Regions from separate parts of the Nocardia sp. 348MFTsu5.1 genome, predicted to be linked through region 2. Evidence: predicted binding sites of a transcription regulator. Region 2 holds the regulator's gene; each other region holds the start of a gene.
The links. Region 2 encodes LexA, which represses DNA repair genes until DNA is damaged. Its sites were predicted from a motif close to CGAACANNTGTTCG; they were not measured.
Positions count from the first base shown of each region.

Region 1: a site for LexA is predicted at 2,194-2,207, ahead of H290_RS0117080 (HNH endonuclease signature motif containing protein). Genes of this name have one in related genera too.
Region 3: a site for LexA is predicted at 1,666-1,679, ahead of H290_RS30350 (HNH endonuclease signature motif containing protein). Genes of this name have one in related genera too.
Region 4: a site for LexA is predicted at 1,833-1,846, ahead of H290_RS29545 (HNH endonuclease signature motif containing protein). Genes of this name have one in related genera too.

Region 1 is NZ_KB911516.1:283,740-286,931, forward strand. Features, by position in the region: gene H290_RS0117070 (amidohydrolase family protein) at 1-620, opposite strand, end outside; gene H290_RS0117080 (HNH endonuclease signature motif containing protein) at 867-2,081, opposite strand; gene H290_RS0117085 (hypothetical protein) at 2,307-2,579, opposite strand; gene H290_RS0117090 (hypothetical protein) at 2,589-2,849, opposite strand.
Region 2 is NZ_KB911514.1:259,722-262,913, forward strand. Features, by position in the region: gene H290_RS0113780 (acyl-CoA dehydrogenase family protein) at 85-1,227, shown strand; gene lexA (transcriptional repressor LexA) at 1,310-2,029, opposite strand; gene H290_RS31170 (LysM peptidoglycan-binding domain-containing protein) at 2,220-2,726, shown strand; gene nrdR (transcriptional regulator NrdR) at 2,817-3,192, shown strand, end outside.
Region 3 is NZ_KB911520.1:26,877-30,068, reverse strand. Features, by position in the region: gene H290_RS0120440 (APC family permease) at 1-1,399, opposite strand, end outside; gene H290_RS30350 (HNH endonuclease signature motif containing protein) at 1,733-3,192, shown strand, end outside.
Region 4 is NZ_KB911523.1:109,647-112,838, reverse strand. Features, by position in the region: gene glpR (gephyrin-like molybdotransferase receptor GlpR) at 186-1,352, shown strand; tRNA gene H290_RS0123240 (tRNA-Ala) at 1,397-1,469, shown strand; gene H290_RS29545 (HNH endonuclease signature motif containing protein) at 1,869-3,192, shown strand, end outside.

The DNA of each region.
Region 1 (3,192 bases), on a different contig from region 2:
ATACCCATGTGGGCGATGATCAGAGGCAGCCGCGGAAAGCGTTGCAGCAGTGCGGCGATAGGCTCAGGACCGGTGTGAGTTCCCGGTGCCGGTCCGGACCCGCAGTGGATCACCACCGGTACGCCGGCGTCCGAGATGGTGCCCCAGACATCGTCGAGTAGTGGGTCGATGGGACTGTAATCGCCCACCTGGATATGCGACTTGAACACTGCCGCACCGGATTCGATGGCCTCGGCAACATACTTCGGCGCCGACTCCTCCGGATAGAACGTGGCCGTGTGCAGGCATTCGGGGGTGCGCGCGGAGAAATCGGCGGACCAACTGTTGAGCCAGGCGCCCATGTTCGGCTTGTGGGGATAGATCATCGACGTGAACGCCCGGACCCCGAAGTCCCGCAGGGTCTCGATCCTCTGGTCTTCATCGGCCCGGTAGGTGATCGGCCACTCGCGGCCGATCAGCGGTCCCGCCGAATCGAAGTACGCCCACACCTTGTCCATCACCGGTTTCGGCATGAAATGGGTGTGGACGTCGATGAGGCCAGGCAGGTCCAGCCCCTGCCAGACCGAACGAACGGCTTTCGCCTCATCCACCGACAGAGCTCCTGATCCGCACACAATCATTCACGTTACCGGTGGCCGCAAGTGCCGGATCGATGGCAGAGGGCGGTGCCGTTGAACGCACCGGTGTGGTGCTGCCGCCGCAGCCCGATCTCCGAATGGAGCGGACTTCGTCCGACGGCAGCACCACACCGTCCTCACACTATGGAGTTGTCAAGGTTCGATCGCGGTCCCGACGTCACATCGGGTGCGGCCGGTAGAGAGTTGGATTCGGGTGACTCGAGGCAGCGGGTCAGGTAGCGAGGTGAGTCAGGCGGCGAGGGTGAGTGTTCGTCGGTTGTAGGCCGGTAGCGGTCTTCGCTGCGGGTCGATGTCGGCCGGTGGGATCAGCCAGGGGTGTCCGTCGGAGCCCATGATCACGTCCCAGTCGGTGTGGTGGACCGCCCTGTGGCAGGTGCGGCACAGCAAGCACCCGTTCTCCAGGGTCGTGGCGCCGCCATCGGCGAAGTGTGTGATGTGGTGGCAATCAGACCAGGTGACCGAGGCGCCGCACTTCACACAGCAGGTATCGCGGATGATGATCGCTTTGCGGACCGGACCGGTGAACAGGCGTTTGGGTGGACTCAGATCGATCGGGACTTCTTGGCCGTCGAGGGTGATCTTGGTGATCGACGAATCACACGCCAGGGCCAGGGCGGTCGCTTCGGTGGTCGGCCCCATCCACCGTAGTGTCGCGGCTTGGGGATGATCGGCTGGGACGGTGACCATCACCTCGGTCCGCGGCGCCGACACCAGGTCTTGCCCACCGCCGCCGCAGTCGAGGAGTTGGTGCAGCGCATCGGCGCGGCGCTGGGTCGGTGTGCGTGGATCGTCGCTGCCGTCGGGTTCGGGACGGGCTCTGGACCAGAAATCCAACGCGGAGAACAACTTTTCCCCGATCACCGCATCCACATCGAACCTGCCGACACATCGTCCTTCAGGGTTGACGACGTAGTCCAGATTGTTCAACGACCGGTCTTCGGCCGGCGGCGGACCACCGGTGTCATTGGCAACCCGATTGCCCAGACCTCGCGCGACCGCTCCGATCTCCGACGGTGGTGCACCGGAGATGGCGTGGCTCAACAGTTTCCGCTCGAACTCCACCCGCTGCTCACCGGTCACCACCTCGTCGGATCGGTCCACGATATGCGCGACGCCTTTGACGATCGCATCGACATGTTCGGAGGACAGGTACCCGTCCCGCGAGTACCCGGCAGTGCGATCCAATCCTGCCAAACCGGACCCGACACGGATCCACCGATACGCCGCACCTGGCGGGGCGCCATTGGCCTGCAACAACTTTGCTGATGTCGATCCGGCTTTGCGTGCCATACCTGATTGATCGATCACCGCAGCACACACCGCGAGCTGATGCTCGCCGGCATTGCGCAGCGTGATCAGGTCTTTCGCCAGGGCGAGCAGATCGCCGGGGTCATCAGGAATGACCAGGTCAAACAGGGAATCGACGACATCGAGAAGCCGCATCACAGAACACCTTCCAGGCAGAAAGCAACAGGAAGTTGACCCGATTCACATGGGAAGGTGTTTGGCTCGACTCGTCATATCTTTGCGGTCAACTGACTTCATACTACAGACTCGAACGCATGTTCGCAAGGGCAATTCCGGGGCTTTTGCGGTGATTCTCGAGTCGCGAGATCTCCGGGTCGCAGTCGAGGGCGATCGATACTGCTGCGCACCTGAGGGTGCGTATCATCGTTGTTCCCAGATGAGGTCGTCGCGGATCTGTTGGGCGAGTTGTTCTTTGATGTTCTGTGGCATGTCGATGTGCCAGCCGTGGCGGCGGTGCCAGTCGTCGTGTGCGTCGTGGAGACGGGCGTTGAGTTCGGTGTGGTCGATGGGCGGTGGTGTGTAGGTGGGGCGTGCGTGGGGGAATTGTCGGTAGATGTCTTCGGCGGTGGTGCCTTGGGGTGAGCGCAGGGCAGCCATGATGTGTGGTGGGAAGGTGGGTTCTCTTGTAGTCATCAGATCTGGCTACTCGCTGCTGGCGGGCCAGCCGGGGCTGGGGGTGTGGATGTCCTGCGAGATGGGGGCGGGTGGGGTGTTGCAGCGTTCGGCCCGATCGGTGTGCTTGTAATCTTGGCTGATGCTGTCGAGGATCGTCCAGTCGCCGTAGACGTTGTGGGTCGGGGTTGGCTGGTTGCCGTGTTGATGTGCTGGGGGTGCGGCGCCGGTGCGTTGGTAGGTGAAGATCATGGCGTAGTCAATGTTCTGGCTGGTTCGTGAGCAGATCATGACTCTGCCAACGGCATTGGAGGGTGGAGTCCAGTCGGCGATGCCGGCGGGTCTGGGTCGATGAATGGAACAACCCAAGCAAAGATGGTGAAAGGGGGGCCATTGCGAGGGCCGTTGCTGCGTCTATTGGGCCAGTGGTACCAACTGTCTCCGGTGGCTTCGGCCCAGCCTGGGAAGTATGCGGATGGGCCGAGTTCTGATCGTAGAATGTAGGACTCGAAGATGGCTCGGGCGAAGGTGCCGTCGGGGGTGTCGAGGTCGAGGTGTGGGGTGTCGAACCAGACCACTGGGTAGTCATCGACGGTCCGTTGCGGCGAGCTGGTTGTGCTGGCTACTTCGGGCG
Region 2 (3,192 bases):
GACTGAGCGCTCCTTGGGTTGAATGTAGAATCCAGTTACAGTTGCTGGCAACCTCGTTTGGACACCCTCGTTATGGAGACTTTGATGGAACGCACGATTTTCGAGCCTGAGCACCTCCTCTACCGCGATTCGTACCGCAGCTTCCTCGAGCAGCATGTGGCGCCGCACCACGCCCGCTGGGAAGAGCAGAACATCGTCGATCGCGACGTGTGGATCGAAGCCGGTAAGAACGGCTTCCTGGCCGTTGACGCGCCCGAGGAGTTCGGTGGCGGCGGAGTCGACGACTTCCGCTATCAGTGCATCGTCTCCGAGGAATCCGCACGCGGTGGGTTCAGCGGCCTGGGATTCACCCTGCACAACGATGTCATCGCGCCGTACCTGCTGGAGTTGACCAACGACGAGCAGAAGGCGCGCTGGCTCCCGGGATTCACCTCCGGTGAGCTCATCACCGCCATCGCCATGACCGAGCCCGGAACCGGCTCGGACCTGCAAGGGATCAAGACGACCGCCAAGAAGGACGGCGATCACTGGGTGCTCAACGGATCGAAGACCTTCATCACCAACGGCATCAACGCCGACCTGGTGATCGTGGTCGCGCGCACCGATCCCGAGGCCGGCGCCAAGGGTTTCTCCCTGCTGGTCGTCGAGCGCGGCATGCCCGGCTTCGAGCGCGGCCGCAACCTCGACAAGGTCGGCATGAAGGCGCAGGACACCGCCGAACTGAGCTTCGACAACGTCCGCGTACCCGCCGAGAACCTGCTCGGTGAAGAGGGACTCGGCTTCATCTACCTGATGCAGAACCTGCCGCGCGAGCGCCTGTCGATCGCCGTGGTCGCCGCTGCCTCCATGGAGAAGGTCCTGGAGACCACCGTTCAATATTCCAAGGACCGCAAGGCTTTCGGGCGTTCGATCGGCAACTTTCAGAACACCCGCTTCCTGCTGGCCGAGCTGGCCACGTCCACGACGACGACGCGCGTGTTCGTCGACCACTGCATCGGGCTGCTGAACGAGAAGAAGCTGACCGTCCCCGATGCCGCGATGGCCAAGTACTACGCCACCGAGAATCAGGTGCACCTGATCGACCGCTGCCTGCAGCTGCACGGCGGCTACGGCTACATGCGTGAATACTCCGTCGCGAAGGCGTTCCTGGACTCACGCGTGCAGACCATCTACGGCGGCACCACCGAGATCATGAAGGAAGTCATCGGACGCAGCCTCGGGGTCTGATCACTCAAACATCAACGCGCCGAACGGCAGAAGGCGGGTGCACCGGATCTCCGGTGCACCCGCCTTTTTCGCATGTGTGTCTCTAGAGTCGCCGCATCACTGTCACAACTTTGCCCAGGATGACCGCATCGTTGCCGGGGATGGGATCGAATACCGGGTTGTGCGGCATCAGCCACACGGCGTCTTTGGTGCGCTTGAAGGTCTTGACCGTGGCCTCGCCATCGATCATCGCGGCCACGATGTCTCCGTTGTCGGCGACGTTCTGCTGGCGTACGACCACCCAGTCACCGTCGCAGATCGCGGCGTCGATCATCGATTCGCCCACCACCCTGAGCAGGAAGAGCGAACCCTCGCCGACGAGTTCCTTCGGGAGCGGGAAGACGTCTTCGACGGCCTGTTCGGCGAGGATCGGGCCACCGGCCGCGATCCGGCCGAGGACCGGGACAAATGTCGGCGTCGGAAGTGATTCGTCGGGTGCCTGCACCTGACCGGCAGCCGTGGCCGGGTTGAGGTCGGTGTCCTGGATGTTTACCGCGCGGGGACGGTTGTTCTCGCGCTGCAGGAAGCCTTTGCGTTCGAGTGTGCGGAGCTGGTGGGCGACCGACGACGTCGAGGTCAGGCCGACGGCGTCACCGATCTCCCGGATGCTCGGCGGGTAGCCGCGCTCGCGGACCGAGGCGCGGATGACCTCGAGTACGGCTTTCTGGCGGGCGGTCAGTGAGCCTTCTGCCAGCGGTCCGGTGGCGACCACGGTGGTGGCGGCTCCGTCCGACGGCGTCGGGGGCTGGGTTGTATCGGCCATCAGGTCCTCCAGTTCGTGCGGTATCGGGCGGGGTCCATGTGGACAAAGGTAGTGCAAATCATCACAAGTCTCAAACATTTGTTCGATCAGGCGTGGCGCTTGTCGGAACCCCGTGATACAAATCGAACACTCTTTCAATCGAACGAGTGATCGAATGCACCATCGATCCGATGATCCGAGGACTGAACCCATGACTGCAGCCACCACCATCATCCGGCCGGCCACAGCTCGGCCCGTTCACCACGCCGAGAGCGCTACCGTTCCGCGTACCAAGCGGCCCTTGCGGCCCGCGGACACCGCCCGTCCGGCCGATCGCCGGCTGCCTGCTCAGCGCCGCGTGGCCGTCTCCTGCGCCGAATCGCGCAACACCGAACAACGAATGCCGACCGCTCGCGAGAAGGTCTTCGCCCGTCGGCGCGCCTGGGCGGCCGGCGCCGTCGCGGGAATCGGTCTGATGCTGATCGTTGCATTCATGACCTTCTTCGGCGGCGTGATGGAGCAGTCTGCTGATCCGGGGCGCGTCGGCACCCAGGTCGTCCGGGTTCAGTCGGGGGAGTCGTTGGGGGCCATCGCTTCCCGGATCGCACCCGAGATGCCGGCCGAAGCCGTCGTGGCAAAGATCATGGAGCTCAACGCGATGAGCAACTCGGCATTGTCGGTGGGGCAGGCGCTGGTCACGCCGGTCTACGTCAGGTAGATGATGCAGGGGCCCACAGCCCGGGCGGTATCCTCGGAACCACAGCGTCTGGTCACTCCGCCCAGGCCGTCGACCGTCGAGGAATCGTGCATGCATTGCCCGTTTTGCAAGAACGAGGACACCCGCGTAGTCGATTCGCGGGTGGCGGACGAGGGACAGGCAATCCGTCGTCGCCGTGCCTGTTCGGAGTGCGGACGCCGTTTCACCACGGTGGAGACCGCGGTGCTCTCGGTGGTCAAACGGACCGGCGTCACTGAACCTTTCAGCCGCGAGAAGGTCATGCGCGGCGTCCGCCGGGCCTGCCAGGGCCGAGCTGTCGACGATGACAAGTTGCAGCATCTTGCGCAGCAGGTCGAGGAAGCCGTCAGGGCCTCGGGTTCGGCCGAAGTTCCGGCCAACGAGGTCGGTCTTGCGATTCTCGGTCCGCTCCGCGATCTCGACGAGGTCGCGTACCTTCGCTTCGCCT
Region 3 (3,192 bases), on a different contig from region 2:
CCAGCATGCCCACGCCCATGATGAACACACCGCCGACGTTGCCGACCGATGTGGATCCGTAGTCCACGGCATACATGTCGATCGCGCTCTGGATGAATGCCCACGTCATGGCGAGCGCGCCGATCAGCGGGAAGATTCCGCGGAAGAACAGATTGCGGGCCGACTGCAAAAGTGTCCGCCGGAAGTACCAGACACAGGCAAATGCGGTGATGCCGTAGTAGAACGCGACGGCGAGGCCGAGGGACGCAATGGAGTCGCCGAGTGTGTCTTCGCTGACGAGGGAGAGCACCACGTAGAACATCAGTGCCGAGGCGCCCATGACCGCTGTGCCGAATGCCGGTGTCATGTATCGAGGGTGGATACTCGCGAAGCGTTTCGGGATGGCGCCATATACGGCCATCGACAACGTTCCGCGGGCGGTGGGCAGAATTGTCGACTGGGTCGATGACAGGGCGGAGATCGAGACCGTCAGCAGCAACAGCGATGCCATCACCGAACCGGCCACGGGATCGCCGAGGATGGTGAGGACGTCATCGGTATTGTCGGGGTTGTTCAAACCGATTCCCTCCTCACCGAATCCGGCGAAGGACTGAATGGCGTAGGCAACCAGGACGTACGTGCACACGAGGATGATCGTGGTGATGACCGCGGCGCGGCCCGGTGTCTTGGCGGAGTCCTTCGTCTCCTCGCCGATGGCCAGGCAGGCATCCCAGCCCCAGTAGATGAAGATGCACAGGATTACCGCCTCGGCGATGGACGAGGCGGACAGCCCACTGGGCCACAGCCACGACAGGCTCGGGTCGATGGCCTGCGGACCGGCCTTGTCGAATCCGACCTTGAACAGTGCGATGACGCTGGCGATGATCAGAACGCCGAACTGGATGATGATGAGCACGTTCTGCATTCGCTCACTGATCAGGATGCCGCGGATGCTGACCCACGTCATCATCACGATGAGGACGGACCCGAGAAGGACCTTGATCCAGAGCGTCTCCGCCCATGAGTCGAGGTTCAGGAATTTCAGCAGGTAGACGCCGGCGATCTCGGCCACGTTGGCGAGAACGATGATCGCCGATACGGCCAGACCCCAGCCGCCGATCCAGCCGACCCACGGACCGAAAGCCTTGGTGCCCCAGGTGAAGGTGGTGCCACAATCCGGGGTGTCGTCGCCGAGTTCCCGGTAGGCGAAGGCGATCAGCAACATGGGTATGAAGGCCAGGACGAACATCGCCGGCGCCTTCTCGTGCACGGCTGCGACGACGAATCCGAGTGTGGCCGCCAGGCTGTAGGCGGGTGCGACCGCCGAGAGTCCGATGACGACGTTGCCGAAGAGTCCGAGGGCCCCGGCGCGCAGGCCTTTGTCCGGAACGGTCGGACCCGGTACTTCCGTAATGGCCATGGTTGTCTCCCGAGGGTGAGGGATTCGAACACGCTCACACTACGATTTTCGTAGTGTTGGCGCTGAGCAACGATGGAATGATTTCCAAATCGGTAACATTTCGACTAAATCAGTCGTAGGTATGGCGATCGGCAGACGGAATCGGCGACGAACTGCGGGTGTCCCGTTGATCGTCGGGGTCTATCCACAGTCCCGACAGCTATCCACAGATTTGGGTTCGACGCAGTCGTGCTGTCGTAGGTGCTGTCGTAGGCCCGTGGCATAGTAGAACACATGTTCGAGAATGAAGTGGAAGCAGCGTTCGGGGACCTGGGTGTGTCGTCCCCGTCTCTGTTGAGTCCGCAGGAGTTGGTGCGATCGCTACGGAAGGTTGCTCACGCGAAAGGCTATGCGGCATGGGCGGAATACTCCACTGCGGCGGAGATTCATCGGCAGCTTGCCAAGCCTGCCGAGACGGAGGATCTCCGTCAACTTGATGGATGGGCGCAATGCTCCGCGCGAATCGCCGCGTGCCTGAACCTGACTCCGGGGTCCGCTGATGGGGTACTCCGGCGTGCACTGGCGTTGCGCGACCGGTTGCCGCTCGTCAACCATGCATTGAAATCGGGCAGAGTTGCACCGCATCATATTTCCGACATCATCTCGCGCACAGAGCTTGTCGAGGGTATGCCGTGGGCAGCGGCGATTGATGCTGAGATTGCCGAGATGTTGTGGCGCGACGGGTCGTGGTCGATCGATCGGATGCGGAACATGGTCGATCAGATCGTGTTTCGGCATGATCCAGAAGGCGTTCGAGAACGTCGCGAAAGAGCCAAGGATGGCCGGAGCTTCCGGCGATATCCCACCCAAGACGGCATGGCCGACATTGTCGCTTCCATGACAGCCGAGAATGCGTTGTTGTTGGATAAGCGAGTTCAAGAGCTGGCGGTCCAGGTGTGCAATGCTGACCCCAGAACCAAGCCGCAACGACTTTCTGATGCGCTTTTTTGCGCGACTATGGGTGTCGATTTCGCCTGTGAATGCGGCAATGAGGAGTGTGAGTACGCATTTCGTGATTCCAGCGATGACGCGGATGGGTCGACACGATTCATTGTTCATGTGGTGATGGATCAGGCGACTGCAGAAGGACGGGCGAGTAACCCTGGATTCATCGATGGCCACGGAGTGGTCTCAGGTGATCACGCCGGTGATATCGCTCGCCGTCGCGATGCGCGGATTCGGCCACTCGGCGGCGAGTTGGTCAAGAATCGGGCATCTGAAGACGTGGCCGGCAACAATGCGTCGAGGGCGAATGTGAGTGCGTCTGCGCCCAAGGTTCCCGACCGTGCTCCGGAGACGACAACAGCTGAACGACTCGCCGAATGGAAACGGTTGACCAAGTTCGGTGACAGCAATGCGAAGGATTCTGCTGCGACGCAGTATTTGAGCCTCGCTCCCAGCGAAGCAGTCGATGACGGATCGGAGGTGGCTGTCGAACCCGAACCAGTTGATGCGGAGACCGGCCCGGCGAACGCTGAATCCGCAGCCACGCCGAGGACCAAGAACGGTCCGATCGTTGCCGGCTGTGAGGCTCCACCTGCCAAGCCGCGGCCGTCGCCTTGTCCCGATACAGAGATGAGACCAAGGCGGCAGTGTTGCACCGCAGGGAGTGAACGCGTCTACATTCGCGGCACCGGTTCATCGCCCATGCCGATGACCATGCGGTCGAATCCTTATCGGCTATCAACAGCCTTGGGCGCGTTCGTGCGTATTCGCGATGCGTACTGCGTCTTTCCCGGCTGCAATCGACCGGC
Region 4 (3,192 bases), on a different contig from region 2:
GATTGTCGCGCGTGGCGTGGACCGTGCGCGGTGTGTCCGGGTCGACAAATCGCCGACTTGTCGGCGCGTCTGCGCTGTTGGGGCGGGCTCTGGCAATAGCCTGGCTTGGAGCGCTTGTTACGGGAGTGACGAACGCGCACTCGGCTGAACGGTCGAGCGAGGTTGCCGAAGGGAAGGAGCTGCCCATGCCGAATTCGCTGTTGTGGGTGTGTCTGGTGGCGATCTGGCTTTTTGTTTTGGTGCCGATGGTCGTGAAGTCGCGACCGACCGTGCGCAAGACAAGTGACGCAGCGCTGTCGACGCGTGTGCTCCACCGTGGCGGACGGAACATTGCAAAGACCAAACGACGCATGGCCTCTGGCCGGCACCCACACGACGCCGAGTGGGAACCGCCGGTCCGCGAGTACCGCAAGGTTGTTGTGACCGGTGGAACCGCAACGGCGGTCAAGGAAGCCGACGTTGATGTTGATGAGGTCGACGACGTTGATGTCGTGGACGCCGAGACGACGGATGCACCAGAGGCCGACAAGACTCCCGTGATGAAAAAGGTTGCAGTCGAAGCAGACTCCGCAGCTGATGACGACTCCGACGAGGTCGAGGGCGACAGCGACACTGACATCGAGGCAGAGGCGGACGACAAGGCAGACGTTGACGTTGTCGACGGCGCTGATGATCTCGAAGACGCCGAATCAGACGATGACGACGCCGTCGCCGAGAGCGAAGACGAACTCGACGAAGACTCCGAAGATGCTGAACTCGAAGATGCTGAGTACGACGACGACCTCGAAGACGACGACTACGAGGATGACGCCGAATACGACGACCTCGAAGACGATGCTGACGAAGACGACGCCGACGAGGAAGTGGTCGAAGACAATTCGGCCCGACGCACCCGTCGTGGCGGCTTCGATCCCGAGGCCGAACGCGAACGCAGCGACAAGCGCTACCGGTTCCGCCAGCGTGTGATGGTCCTGCTGGGTGTGCTCGCACTGCTCAGCGTTGGAGCGGGCGTCCTGCTCGGTACGGTCGGGTGGATCGCCACTGCGGTGTTGGTCGTCGGACTGGTCGGCTACATGTTCTTCCTGCGCCGCGCAGTACGCAATGAGCAGCGGATCTTCCAGCAGCGGATGCGTCGTCTCGCCCGTGCACGCCGTGAGGAAGAAGAGCGTCGCGCGCATCCGGAAGTCGACCCCCGCGCCGACATCCCGGCCCGCCTGCGCCGCCCCGGAGCGATCGTTCTGGAGATCGACGACGAAGACCCGATCTTCGATCATCTGCCCAGCTACGAGCACGTTGCACGCATCGACGACATCGATCGCGAACATTCCTACCGACGGGTTGTGGGCCAATAACCGGCCAGTGTTAACCTGTTCAAGTTGCTCGCGAGGGCAACGAAGGGGCTATAGCGCAGTTGGTAGCGCGTCTCGTTCGCATCGAGAAGGTCAGGGGTTCGATTCCCCTTAGCTCCACTCCAAATTCCCGGTCAGAGGCATATTTGCCTACTGGTGTTACTTCATCCTTTGGCTTACTGTCCGCAGGAATTGTGTCAGCACCCTTTTGGTCTCATTTGGCATCAAGCACATGCTGACCTCTTGGCGGTGGATGTCGGCGGACGCCTACGCGATTGCCGGTTGTCAGAGATCGTGTGGTGCGCCCAGCGGAACCGGCGTTGACCCCTCTCGTGTTCCGCTGAGGGGTCGGCACAGCACCGAACGCCATCAGTGATGTTAACCGCGTAGCAGTCCGTCGCGGCTGTTGGTGAACACGAACTCGCCCCCCGCCACTTGGGTGAACCTTCGTCGTAGAGCTTGTCGGTGGGCCGCGTTATCCTGGGAACATACTTTCGAAGAGTTGATCCGGGGGGGTCGATGTCGGATACACCAGCAGCCACGTCGGTTCCGGACGCGGTCAGTGCGGCCGCCGAGGTCGAGGCGGCGATCGAGCGGCTCCTGGCTGCCGATCTGTCGGTGTTGTCCGATGAGCAGAGCGCCCGGCTGGTGGAGAAGATTGAGGTCGGATCACGGAAGTTGTCGTATGCCGGGCTGACTGCCGCGGCCGGGATCGATGCCCGCCGGGCGTACGCGAAAGCCGGGTATCCCTCGACGTACGGGTTTTTGAAAGGTCAACTGCGCCTGGGTGATGGTGCTGTCAAACGCCGGATCGCGGCGATGAACAATCTCGTTACCCGGATCACTCCGACTGGTGATGTTCTCGATCCGGTGTGTCCGGCCACCTCAGAGTTGCTGCGGCGGGGGGTGATTGATCTCGACCACATCCACGCAGTCTTGGGCACTCTCGACGAGATCCCGTCGAATATTGCGGCTGAGGAACGCGAGAGCGCGGAGCGGACGATGGCAGGGTTTGCTGCCGACTTCACCCCGACCCGGCTGTCTGCGCTGGGTGATCGGCTGATCGCGCATCTCAATCCGGACGGGTCGTTGACCGACGAGGGTGATCGGGTCCGCAAACGCAGCCTGCACCGTGGGCGGCAGGATAAAGATCTGATGGGCAAGATCACTGGTCGTCTCGATCCCACGACGCTGGCGTTGTTCGATGTGTTGCTGGCTATTTGGGCTGCGCCCGGTATGAACGATCCGGGCAACCCTGACTCGCCGTCGGGTGCTGCTGATGATCCGGGGATCGATGCCGAGGTGCTGCGGGCGGCGGCGCAACTGGACTGCCGTAGCCAGGATCAGCGCAACCACGATGCCCTCTCGGCGATGCTGAAGTATCTGATTTCCTCTGGTCAGCTCGGTAACACTCACAATGGTCTGCCGGCGCAGTTGATCATCTCGTTGAGCAAGGCTGACCTGGAGGCCGCAGCGGGTGTGGCGCACACCGCGACAGGGGTGGACATTCCGGTCGAGGACTTGGTGGATCTGGCCGCTGACTGCGATCCGAATCTGGCGGTGTTCAAAGACGGTTCCAGTGAGGTCCTTTATTACGGGCGGGCGCGCCGGGGTGCTTCGATGTGGCAGCGGATGGCGATGGTCGCCGCCCAGCGCGGTTGTACCCACCCGGGTTGTGATCAACCTGCGGCGTGGTCTCAGGCCCACCATGGCGCACAGGATTGGGCTGATGGCGGGTTGACCGATATCGACAGTCTGGCCTGGGCGTGTGGGCCGCACAACCGGATGGTCGGGGACGGACCCGGTCAATGGCGAACGTTTGTTGTTCCTGATGGACCCGATG